3 regions of the Vibrio sp. 2134-1 genome follow, and region 2 is predicted to be linked to each of the others. Evidence: riboswitches for the same ligand, from Rfam matches in the RefSeq annotation. Region 2 holds a riboswitch; each other region holds the start of a gene.
The links. Region 2 has a riboswitch for thiamine pyrophosphate ahead of thiD (bifunctional hydroxymethylpyrimidine kinase/phosphomethylpyrimidine kinase). Riboswitches for the same ligand answer to the same signal wherever they lie in the genome.
Positions count from the first base shown of each region.

Region 1: it holds a riboswitch for thiamine pyrophosphate, as region 2 does, so the genes downstream of both, thiB (thiamine ABC transporter substrate binding subunit) here and thiD (bifunctional hydroxymethylpyrimidine kinase/phosphomethylpyrimidine kinase) in region 2, are expected to answer to the same signal.
Region 3: it holds a riboswitch for thiamine pyrophosphate, as region 2 does, so the genes downstream of both, thiC (phosphomethylpyrimidine synthase ThiC) here and thiD (bifunctional hydroxymethylpyrimidine kinase/phosphomethylpyrimidine kinase) in region 2, are expected to answer to the same signal.

Region 1 is NZ_JAWOUS010000005.1:57,388-60,664, forward strand. Features, by position in the region: gene mpl (UDP-N-acetylmuramate:L-alanyl-gamma-D-glutamyl-meso-diaminopimelate ligase) at 1-681, shown strand, start outside; gene R7R78_RS08200 (flavin prenyltransferase UbiX) at 687-1,325, shown strand; TPP riboswitch at 1,363-1,499, shown strand; gene thiB (thiamine ABC transporter substrate binding subunit) at 1,572-2,564, shown strand; gene thiP (thiamine/thiamine pyrophosphate ABC transporter permease ThiP) at 2,606-3,277, shown strand, end outside.
Region 2 is NZ_JAWOUS010000033.1:3,263-6,539, forward strand. Features, by position in the region: gene R7R78_RS22285 (TldD/PmbA family protein) at 1-1,281, opposite strand, end outside; TPP riboswitch at 1,593-1,700, shown strand; gene thiD (bifunctional hydroxymethylpyrimidine kinase/phosphomethylpyrimidine kinase) at 1,798-2,655, shown strand; gene R7R78_RS22295 (ABC transporter ATP-binding protein) at 2,645-3,277, shown strand, end outside.
Region 3 is NZ_JAWOUS010000030.1:665-3,941, reverse strand. Features, by position in the region: gene thiC (phosphomethylpyrimidine synthase ThiC) at 1-1,274, opposite strand, end outside; TPP riboswitch at 1,438-1,536, opposite strand; gene crcB (fluoride efflux transporter CrcB) at 1,597-1,980, opposite strand; gene R7R78_RS21765 (multicopper oxidase family protein) at 2,104-3,277, opposite strand, start outside.

The sequences.
Region 1 (3,277 bases), on a different contig from region 2:
GCGGATGTATTCGAGCGTGGTTGCTGGACAGAAAAGCAGTTTTCAGGTGTTGATGGCGACTGGCAAGCGCACAAATTAGTGCTTGATGGCTCAAAATTTGACGTTGCGTTGCAAGGCGAGAAGGTTGGTACCGTCGAATGGAATTTGGTGGGTGACCACAATGTGGATAATGCGCTGATGGCAATCGCTGCTGCACGACATGTTGGAGTCACTCCGGATCTTGCTTGCCAGGCATTAGGGCGTTTCATCAATACCAAGCGCCGTTTAGAGCTGAAAGGTGAAGAACAAGGTGTGACGGTTTACGATGATTTTGCGCATCACCCAACGGCAATTGAACTTACTGTCGGTGGTTTGCGTAACAAGGTAGGTGAAAAACACATCCTTGCTGTGTTGGAGCCGCGTTCTGCCACCATGAAGCGAGGTGTACACAAAAACACACTTGCAGAGTCACTACACAGTGCAGATGAAGTCTTCTTGTTCCAGCCAGATAATATCGAGTGGTCTGTGCAAGACATTGCCGACCAATGCACACAGCCAGCGTTTGTCGATGCGGATATAGATAACTTTGTAGCCAAGATCGTCGAACGTGCGCGACCAGGTGACCAAATTCTAGTCATGAGCAACGGTGGCTTTGGTGGTATTCACGGAAAACTTCTTGAGCAGTTAAAACAAAAAGCCTGATTGATATGCAAAACAAAACACAACCCTCTCATAAAAAAGCCATCACGTTGGCATTAACGGGTGCTTCTGGTGCTCCCTACGGCCTTCGTCTTTTAGAATGCTTGGTTGCGGCGGATTATCATGTCTACGTTCTGATTTCTTCGGCGGCTCGTGTTGTGATGGCAACCGAGCATAATCTTAAGCTACCAAGTGGCCCAGAAGCGGCGCAGCAAGCATTGGTAGAGCACCTGAACTGCAATCGAAATAACATCACCGTTTGCGGTAAAGATGACTGGTTCTCACCGGTTGCGTCTGGTTCTGCTGCACCAAAGCAAATGGTGGTTTGCCCATGTTCTGCGGGAAGCGTTGCAGCGATTGCGCATGGTATGTCAGATAACTTGATCGAGCGGGCCGCTGATGTGGTAATGAAAGAGCGCGGGCAGCTGTTGCTCGTGGTTCGCGAAACACCATTTTCAACGCTACATCTGGAGAACATGCACAAACTGTCGCAAATGGGCGTCACCATCATGCCAGCAGCTCCAGGCTTCTATCATCAGCCAAAGAGTATTGAAGACTTAGTGGATTTTATGGTGGCGAGAATTCTTGACCACTTAGGTATTGAGCAAGGTTTGGTGCCTCGTTGGGGTTATGACCAGCGCTCGTGAGCTGATTGTGTAACCACTCAAATACCTTTACAATCCATCCAACTCATCGGGGAGCAAACCCATTTAGCATTGAGTCAATCAATGCATTGGGGCGCTGAGACCTAAGTGTTTAACTAGGGACCCGTATTACCTGAACCAGATAATGCTGGCGTAGGAATTGAGTCTGGATATTGGAAGTCCTTAATAGCCGCCTCAAACCCTGTGCCGCTCAACTTATTTCTCTGAAATACTCATGGAGAGCGAGCAGTGAAACCCACTCTAAATCTGATTGCCCTAGCTGTAATTACTTCAACTTCAGCGTTTGCTGCTGAAAACCCATTAACTATTTATACCTACGATTCTTTTGCCGCAGATTGGGGGCCGGGTCCTAAAATCGAGCAAGCTTTTGAAGCAAAATGTGGCTGTGACGTTAACTTCGTAGCGTTGGACGATGGTGTGTCGATTCTGAATCGTCTTCGTCTTGAAGGCGGTAATAGCAAAGCGGACATCGTATTAGGTTTGGATAACAATCTGATGGCAGAAGCGAAGAAAACCGGTCTGCTTGCCGAGCACAATGTAGATACGTCCAATACAGTGTTACCAAACGGTTGGAGTGACACGACGTTTGTACCGTACGATTACGGCTACTTCGCGTTTGTGTACAACAAAGAGAAACTGGCTAATCCGCCGAAAAGCATGAAAGAGCTGGTGGAAACGCGCGACGATCTGAAAGTGATTTACCAAGATCCGCGGACTTCAACGCCGGGCCAAGGCTTAATGCTATGGATGAAATCTATTTATGGCGACGATGTGACGCAAGCGTGGCAGAAGCTAGCGAGCAAAACCGTAACGGTCACGAAAGGTTGGTCTGAGGCGTATTCTATGTTCCTCAATGGTGAGTCCGATTTAGTGCTTTCTTACACCACTTCACCTGCGTACCACTTAATTGCGGAAAACGATTCGAAGTTTGCTACGGCGAATTTTGCTGAAGGCCACTACATGCAAGTTGAAGTAGCCGCCAAAGTGAAAGGGGCAAAAAACTCAGAACTTGCTGATCAATTTATGAGTTTCATTTTAAGTGATGAGTTCCAATCGGCGATGCCAACGGGTAACTGGATGTACCCAGTCACTGACGTTGAGTTACCTAAAGGTTTTGAAACTTTGAGTGTTCCAAGCAAGTCGTTGAGCTTTAGTGCTGATGAAGTGGCAAAAATGCGTAAGTCTTGGATTCGCGAATGGCAAAGCGCATTGACGTTTTAGCTGACGTTTCCACCCTCATCTGAATGAGATAGGTTTTACCTTTGAATTCTGTTCCAAAAATAGGTTTAGGGGTCGCGATGATCATCGCGACCTTTGTTATTTCTGCCCTAGGTGCTTTGATTGTTCAAGCCCCTTCACTTGATGTGTCTGTGGTATGGGGCGACCCGTACTATCAACATGTCACCAAGTTCAGTTTCTACCAAGCGTTTCTTTCCACATTGCTCAGTGTTGGCTTTGCCATTCCAGTAGCGCACGCACTTTCGCGTCGCCAATTTATTGGTAAATCATTACTGCTTAAGCTGTTTGCATCGACACTGGTTTTGCCGGTTTTGGTTGGTGTTTTTGGGCTGTTAGCGATTTATGGCAACAGTGGTTTGTTGGCGCAGTGGTTGCAAAGTTTCGACACTAAACTGCCATTCTCTATTTACGGTTTGAACGGCATTTTACTCGCCCATGTGTTCTTTAATTTACCTTACGCGGCACGATTGCTTCTGCAAGCCTTGGAGTCTATTCCTGCCGAGCAGCATAAGCTTTGCGCGCATCTTGGGATGAGCCATTGGGATAAGTTTCGCTGGGTAGAATGGCCGCGTTTAAGGCAGCAGCTTCCCCACGTTTGTGGGTTGGTGTTTATGTTGTGCTTTACCAGTTTTGCCACTGTAATGGCGTTGGGGGGCGGGCCAAAATCCACCACCATTGAATTGGCCATTTACCAA
Region 2 (3,277 bases):
CATGTCTTTGCCGACCATGCTGATTTCTTTCAACACTTTTGGACCCGTGCTGATCAGCGTTGCTGTTTTCAGAGGCTTGGTGATTTTGCCATTTTCAATGAGATAAGCTTCACGAACAGCAAAGTTAAACTCACCCGTACCCGGTTGAACCGAGCCACCGCCCATCTTCTTCGCATAGATACCACGCTCGATGCCTGCCAGCATGTCATCAAGTGAATGCTCGCCCTCTTCGATAAAGGTATTACGCATACGCGAGGTTGGTGCGAACTTGTAGTTTTGACGACGACCAGAACCCGTAGGTTCGTAACCTGTCTTCATGCCACCCATTTTATCGACCATAAAGCTGGTTAGCTTACCGTCTTTGATCAATTGGGTACGCTGAGTCTTCATGCCTTCGTCATCAACATGAATCGAGCCCCATTCGTTGGTCATGGTGCCATCATCGACTGCATTCACCGCGGTGTGAGCAACCATTTCGCCCATCTTGTCGTGGAATACTGATGCTTTCTTCGCAACTGAAGTGGTTTCTAGCAAGTGACCACATGCTTCATGGAAGATAACGCCGCCAAAGCCGTTACCAATCACCACCGGCATTTCACCCGATGGACAAGCATCCGCGCCAAGTTTTACTAACGCTTGCTGCGCGATAGTTTGACCTAGCTCTTTGGCATCAAGCTGTTCACTGAATTCCCAACCAGCAAGAGCGCCAGGACCTTCCATACCAGAAGACTGCTCATTACCTTTTTGCGCGACAGTGTTACCAGCAACACGAATGTAGTGGCGAGTATCGTCAACGTGTAGACCTTCTGAGTTGAAGATAGACACTTGTTGCTCGCGCTGAAGAACGCTGCCAATAAACTGGCTGATATGCTCACTCTCAGCACGTGCGGCTTGGTCAACTTTCAATAGAAACGCGATTTTTGAATCTAGGTTAGCATCCTTACTTAGCGGCATGCGGCAACCATGTTGGATTGGGTAGCGGTTCAAATTCAAAGAACCCGCTGACGCGATTTGCTCACGCTTGTCTTTTGCAGCAAGCAGCGAGGTTACGCGCTTTAGTTCGGCTTCATCTGTGCTGTTGGTGTAACCGTAAAGCACCTTATGACCGAAAAAAAGACGAATACCGATACCAAAATCGATACCCGAGTTAACCTTATCCACTTCACCAGATGCGATCTGGACAGTGTTGGTTTGGTGATGTTCAACGAATAGTTCAGCGAAATCAGCCCCCAAAAAGAGAGCATGATCGATCACTGACTTCGCTGTTACAGAATTAAGCATGAAGTCTCCTTGCTCGATGATCGTCTTAGCCTTCCTAATTAACTGTGAAAAAGTTCAACAAAGTTAAATTGGCAACACGTTAAATTTTAACAGTTTTTTAACCTTGTTTTGTGCTAATCCTTGCTTAACGAGACCACGATTATTTATTAAATATTCCAGGTTCTGCTCATTCACCAGAGCGTTGCACTAGTAAATTCCACCCAGCAAACCATTTAGGTGCTTACTTTATCACTCACCTCGCATAATTGAATACTCATTATAATTACGCTCAAAAAACGTATCCCTTCCGCAATGGTCCTGCTATCATCCGAACGAAATAGTCGGGGGGCCACACGACAAGTGTTGGCTGAGATCGAAATTCGAGACCCGTTGAACCTGATTCAGTTAGCACTGACGTAGGGAACTATGCACACTTTGCCTTTCGTCGCCCCTCTTAGGTAAGCGATAGCGGTCGAAAAATCGATCTATCTGCAACGGTCAAAGTCAGTTCCTATACGTCTTGTAGTAGGAGCGACCATGACGCAGCAATCACAACCTCATTCACATCAAACGCCAGCCTTGCCTACCCCTGTTGTCTTAACCATCGCAGGCTCCGACAGCGGCGGCGGCGCAGGCATCCAAGCCGATATCAAAGCGATGTCCGCAACTGGCAGCTTTGCCTGCTCAGTGATTACCGCCATCACCTCACAAAACACGCAAGGCGTTTCTGCGATTTTCCCTATTCCTCTTGATCACGTTGAAAGCCAACTCGATGCAGTGTTTACCGATCTCAATATTGTGGCGGTAAAAGTCGGCATGCTGGCGGATTCGAACATCATTAAAGTCGTTGCTAACAAGATTAAGCAATACCAACCTAAACATCTTGTGATTGATCCCGTCATGGTCGCCACCAGCGGCGATTTGCTACTTGAGCAATCAGCAATCAGCACATTAAAAGAAGAACTAATTCCACTGGCAGACATCATCACTCCTAACCTGCCAGAAGGTGCAGCATTGACGGGTAAGCCAGTGCCTCAATCAGAATCTGAAATGAACGATATGATTACCGACCTTCGTGCACTTGGTGCCAAAGCTATTCTGCTCAAAGGCGGTCATCTTGAAGAAAATGAAAACAGCAACGATCTGCTGATCATGCAAGACTGTGCCGAGTTAATCAGCGCCAAGCGTTTTCCGACCAAAAACACACACGGTACGGGCTGTACACTGTCTTCCGCCATTGCGTCTTACCTTAGCCAAGGCAACAACCTACACAAAGCGGTGCACCTTGGTAAGCAGTACATCAGCCAAGCTATCGCACACGCTGATGAATTGGATGTCGGTAAAGGTCACGGCCCTGTGAATCACTTCTTTGCGGGTCATACCTATGTTCGCTAACGCGATTGGCATTCAGCTTTCCGATGCTAGCCTGCGATACAAAGATAGCCAAACACCGACTTTAGCAGGAATGAACATGACCATTCCCGTCGGTAAATGGACGGTATTACTCGGACGAAGTGGCTGCGGGAAAACCACAATATTGCGTTACTTAGCTGGCCTACTGGATGACCAAGTTGACTGGCATGGCGAACTCATCACAACCGATGGCGCTGCACTGCATGACCGTATCGCTTACATGGCTCAACAGGATTTATTGCTACCGTGGTTGAATGTGTTAGACAACGTCTGCCTCAGTTCTCGATTTTCTCAAGAGCAAGCACCAGAGCAAAATAGACAACGTGCACTGACTTTACTCAGCCAAGTGGGACTCGCCGATTACGCGGATGCTAAGCCAGCTCAGCTCTCTGGCGGTATGAGACAGCGTGTTGCCCTTGCTCGTACTCTGATGCAAGACAAGCCTCTGGTTCTGATGGATGAGCCCTTCTCTGCGCTGGACGCGGTTACTCGCCATAAGTTGCAAACCTTGTCTGCCGAATTATTGAAAGATAAGACGGTTGTTCTGATTACCCACGACCCACAAGAAGCGGTGCGATTAGCTCATCAACTCTATGTATTGCAA
Region 3 (3,277 bases), on a different contig from region 2:
TGTACGTCGTATTCCCACGCTATCTTGGTTAACTCACCAAGGGTACGAAGCTCTGCAAATTGCGCTTCGTCGTTAGCATCGGCCACCGAGCCAGGACGCAGACCATCACCGAGAGAAAGTGCCACATCATACTTAGCACAGATTTCACAGATCTCTCGGAAGTGGGTATATAAGAAGCTTTCTTGGTGATGCGCTAAACACCATTTCGCGATGATAGAACCACCACGAGAGACGATGCCAGTAACGCGTTTTGCAGTCATTGGCACATAACGAAGTAGTAAACCGGCATGGATAGTAAAGTAGTCAACGCCCTGCTCTGCTTGCTCAATCAGGGTATCGCGCATCACTTCCCAGTTAAGGTTTTCCGCAACACCGTTCACTTTCTCAAGCGCTTGGTACATTGGCACGGTACCGATCGGAACCGGACTGTTACGTAGAATCCACTCGCGAGTTTCGTGAATATTGCGTCCAGTAGAGAGATCCATAACGGTATCGCCACCCCAGCGCGTCGCCCACACTAGTTTCTCTACTTCTTCTTCAATCGAAGAAGTGACCGATGAGTTACCGATGTTGGCGTTCACTTTGACCAAAAAATTACGCCCAATGATCATTGGTTCGGATTCTGGGTGGTTGATATTAGAAGGGATAATAGCGCGACCTTCGGCGACTTCTTTACGCACAAACTCTGCAGTAATGTCCTTTGGTAGGTTCGCACCAAAGCTTTGACCCGGATGCTGTTGATTCAGCACTTCATCGCGATACTTGGCACGCCCCATGTTTTCACGCAGCGCGATATATTCCATTTCTGGGGTAATAATACCTTTGCGAGCATAGTGCAATTGGGTCACACAATGGCCATCTTTGGCACGTCGAATACGTGGTAGATTACCGTAACGAAGATCGTCTAGTGTTTCGTCTTCTAAGCGTTCTTTGGTGTACACCGAGCTTACTTCATCAAGTAGCTCAGTATCGGCACGCTCTTCAATCCACCCTTCTCTCAGCTTAGGTAAGCCGCTATAGAGGTCTATGGTGTGCTCTGGATCTGTGTATACACCCGAGGTATCGTAAACGCGTACTGGCTCATTAGGCTCGAAAATAGGCGCTTCTTTTGTGCCTCCAATAAGGCTATCGGCGAGTGATATTTCACGCATTGGCACACGAATATCTGGACGTGAGCCTTCTACGTAGACTTTGCTTGAATTGGGGTACGGTTGTACCGAGAGTGTATCAATGAACTGTTTTGCTTCCAGTCTCGCTTGTTTGCGACTCGACATAGCATTTTTCCTTGCTTTGTTATACTAGATAAAAAGTAATTGGATAAAAATGCTTGGCGGATAGATGCGACAAGAGGAGTCAAATTAAGGCTAGTTAAAGCTTACGATATTTGCCTGTAACAACATTCGACTTTTGATAGATCAACCAGAAAGAACTCCGGTGTGAATATCTTCTCTTGTTCCCTTCGCAGATTCTAATCTGATCAGGTTCAACGGATCCCGAATTAACGGTCTCAGCCTTATGGCACTCCGACAAGTGATGTCAGTATATAAAAACGGCTTGGTGAAACCAAGCCGACCTGTTCAATTTTTAACTACTTTGCTAGCTGCGCATCAATAATTGAAAGCCTATCCACGCAGCTGAAATACTTAACACGACATTCAACAATACGTTCAACCCCATCTTAAAGAAAGCGCCCTGCTGCATAAGCAACACATTATCCATCGAGAAGGTGGAAAACGTCGTTAGTGCCCCTAAAAAACCCAAGCCAATCACTTGTCGCCAAGGTTCCGTTGCCAAAAGTTCATTATCGAAAGCTGCTATCAATAAGCCCATCATAAATGAGCCAACAACGTTAACGGTTAACGTACCATATGGAAAACCACGCCCCAATAAAATGACACAAAGTTCAGAAATTAAGTAACGAGAACATGCACCAAATGCACCACCCAATGCAATAAAACCCAAAACGGATAGTTGTCCCATAATTCCCCCAGAAAAGTTAATGGCGACATTGTAATCAAATTTACGGCAATAGTGATTATACAATCTTAGAATTCAGCAAAGTATAGCGCTTAAAACTTATCAAGATTTTAAAAGTTACAGGAGTCACTTTACTTCAATGTAACCCATCAAACCCGTCTTCATATGTTCAATTACATGACAATGGTACATCCAACGCCCTGGGTTATCTGCAACAAATGCCGCTTTCGCACTGCCGTTTTTTCCAAGTAAGACCGTATCGGTATGAAACGGTTCGTCGAGTTTTTTGCCATCTAACTCAAGAACCGTAAATGTGTGTCCATGAAGATGAATAGGATGATGATATTGGGTGACGTTCTTTAGGTTGAAGATATAGGTTTTTCCCATCTCCAATGTTGAAAGCGGCGCTGGAATATTATCTTTGCTCATTCCCTCCCAAGCCCGTTTGTTCATCAGCCAGAATTGGGGGATCGCTTTGCCCGATTTATCAGCAGGAGTGATCGCCCCCTCCCACTCAAACACATAATCGATTTGCTCTGCATTTTTCAAATCGAGAGCTGGCACAGGGTTGAGAGGTAATAAAGGCAGTTTCTGGTTGTTCGACAGATCAGACTCAACAACGTCAAACTCGCACAAAGGGAATGGGAAGCGTCCTTTCATTTGACGCACATAAACACGTTTTCCAGCCTTTGGAGCAATCAATCCGACATCTAACCTCATTCCTGGACCAATTTTATGCTCAGTGAGCTTGTAAGGCGTTTTAACAGGGTTACCATCAATAGCGATAACCCAAGCCTCTGCACCTTCAATAGCGATCGGGTAAGTAATGGTGTTATCGACATTAGCAATTCTTAATCGCGTGGTAGCATTCTGCTTCAGCGTATAAACAGGTTCATGCACACCATTGACGCTACTCCACTCTCCGGGAGTCCCCATACGAGCGCTCAAGCGCGGTACCATAAGGTTCTTCCACTGACCTTGTTTGTCTAAATGCCAATGCTTTAGAACTATTTCCTGTTCTTCATCAAATAGAACAGGCTCAGCCTCTTCAACGATAATTAGCCCAACTAAGCCCATACCAAGTTGCTTAACGCTATTCATGTGGGGGTGATACCAAAACGTGCCTGCATCTGGCGGTGTAAATTCATAAACGAATGTTTCACCCGGCATGATAGGCGGCTGGCTTAAGAAAGGTACACCATCCATTTCAATAGGGATTCGCAAGCCATGCCAGTGGATTGTAGTCGGCTCTGAAAGCTTGTTAGTAAACCTAATTATAACTTTCTCGCCTTGGCGACAA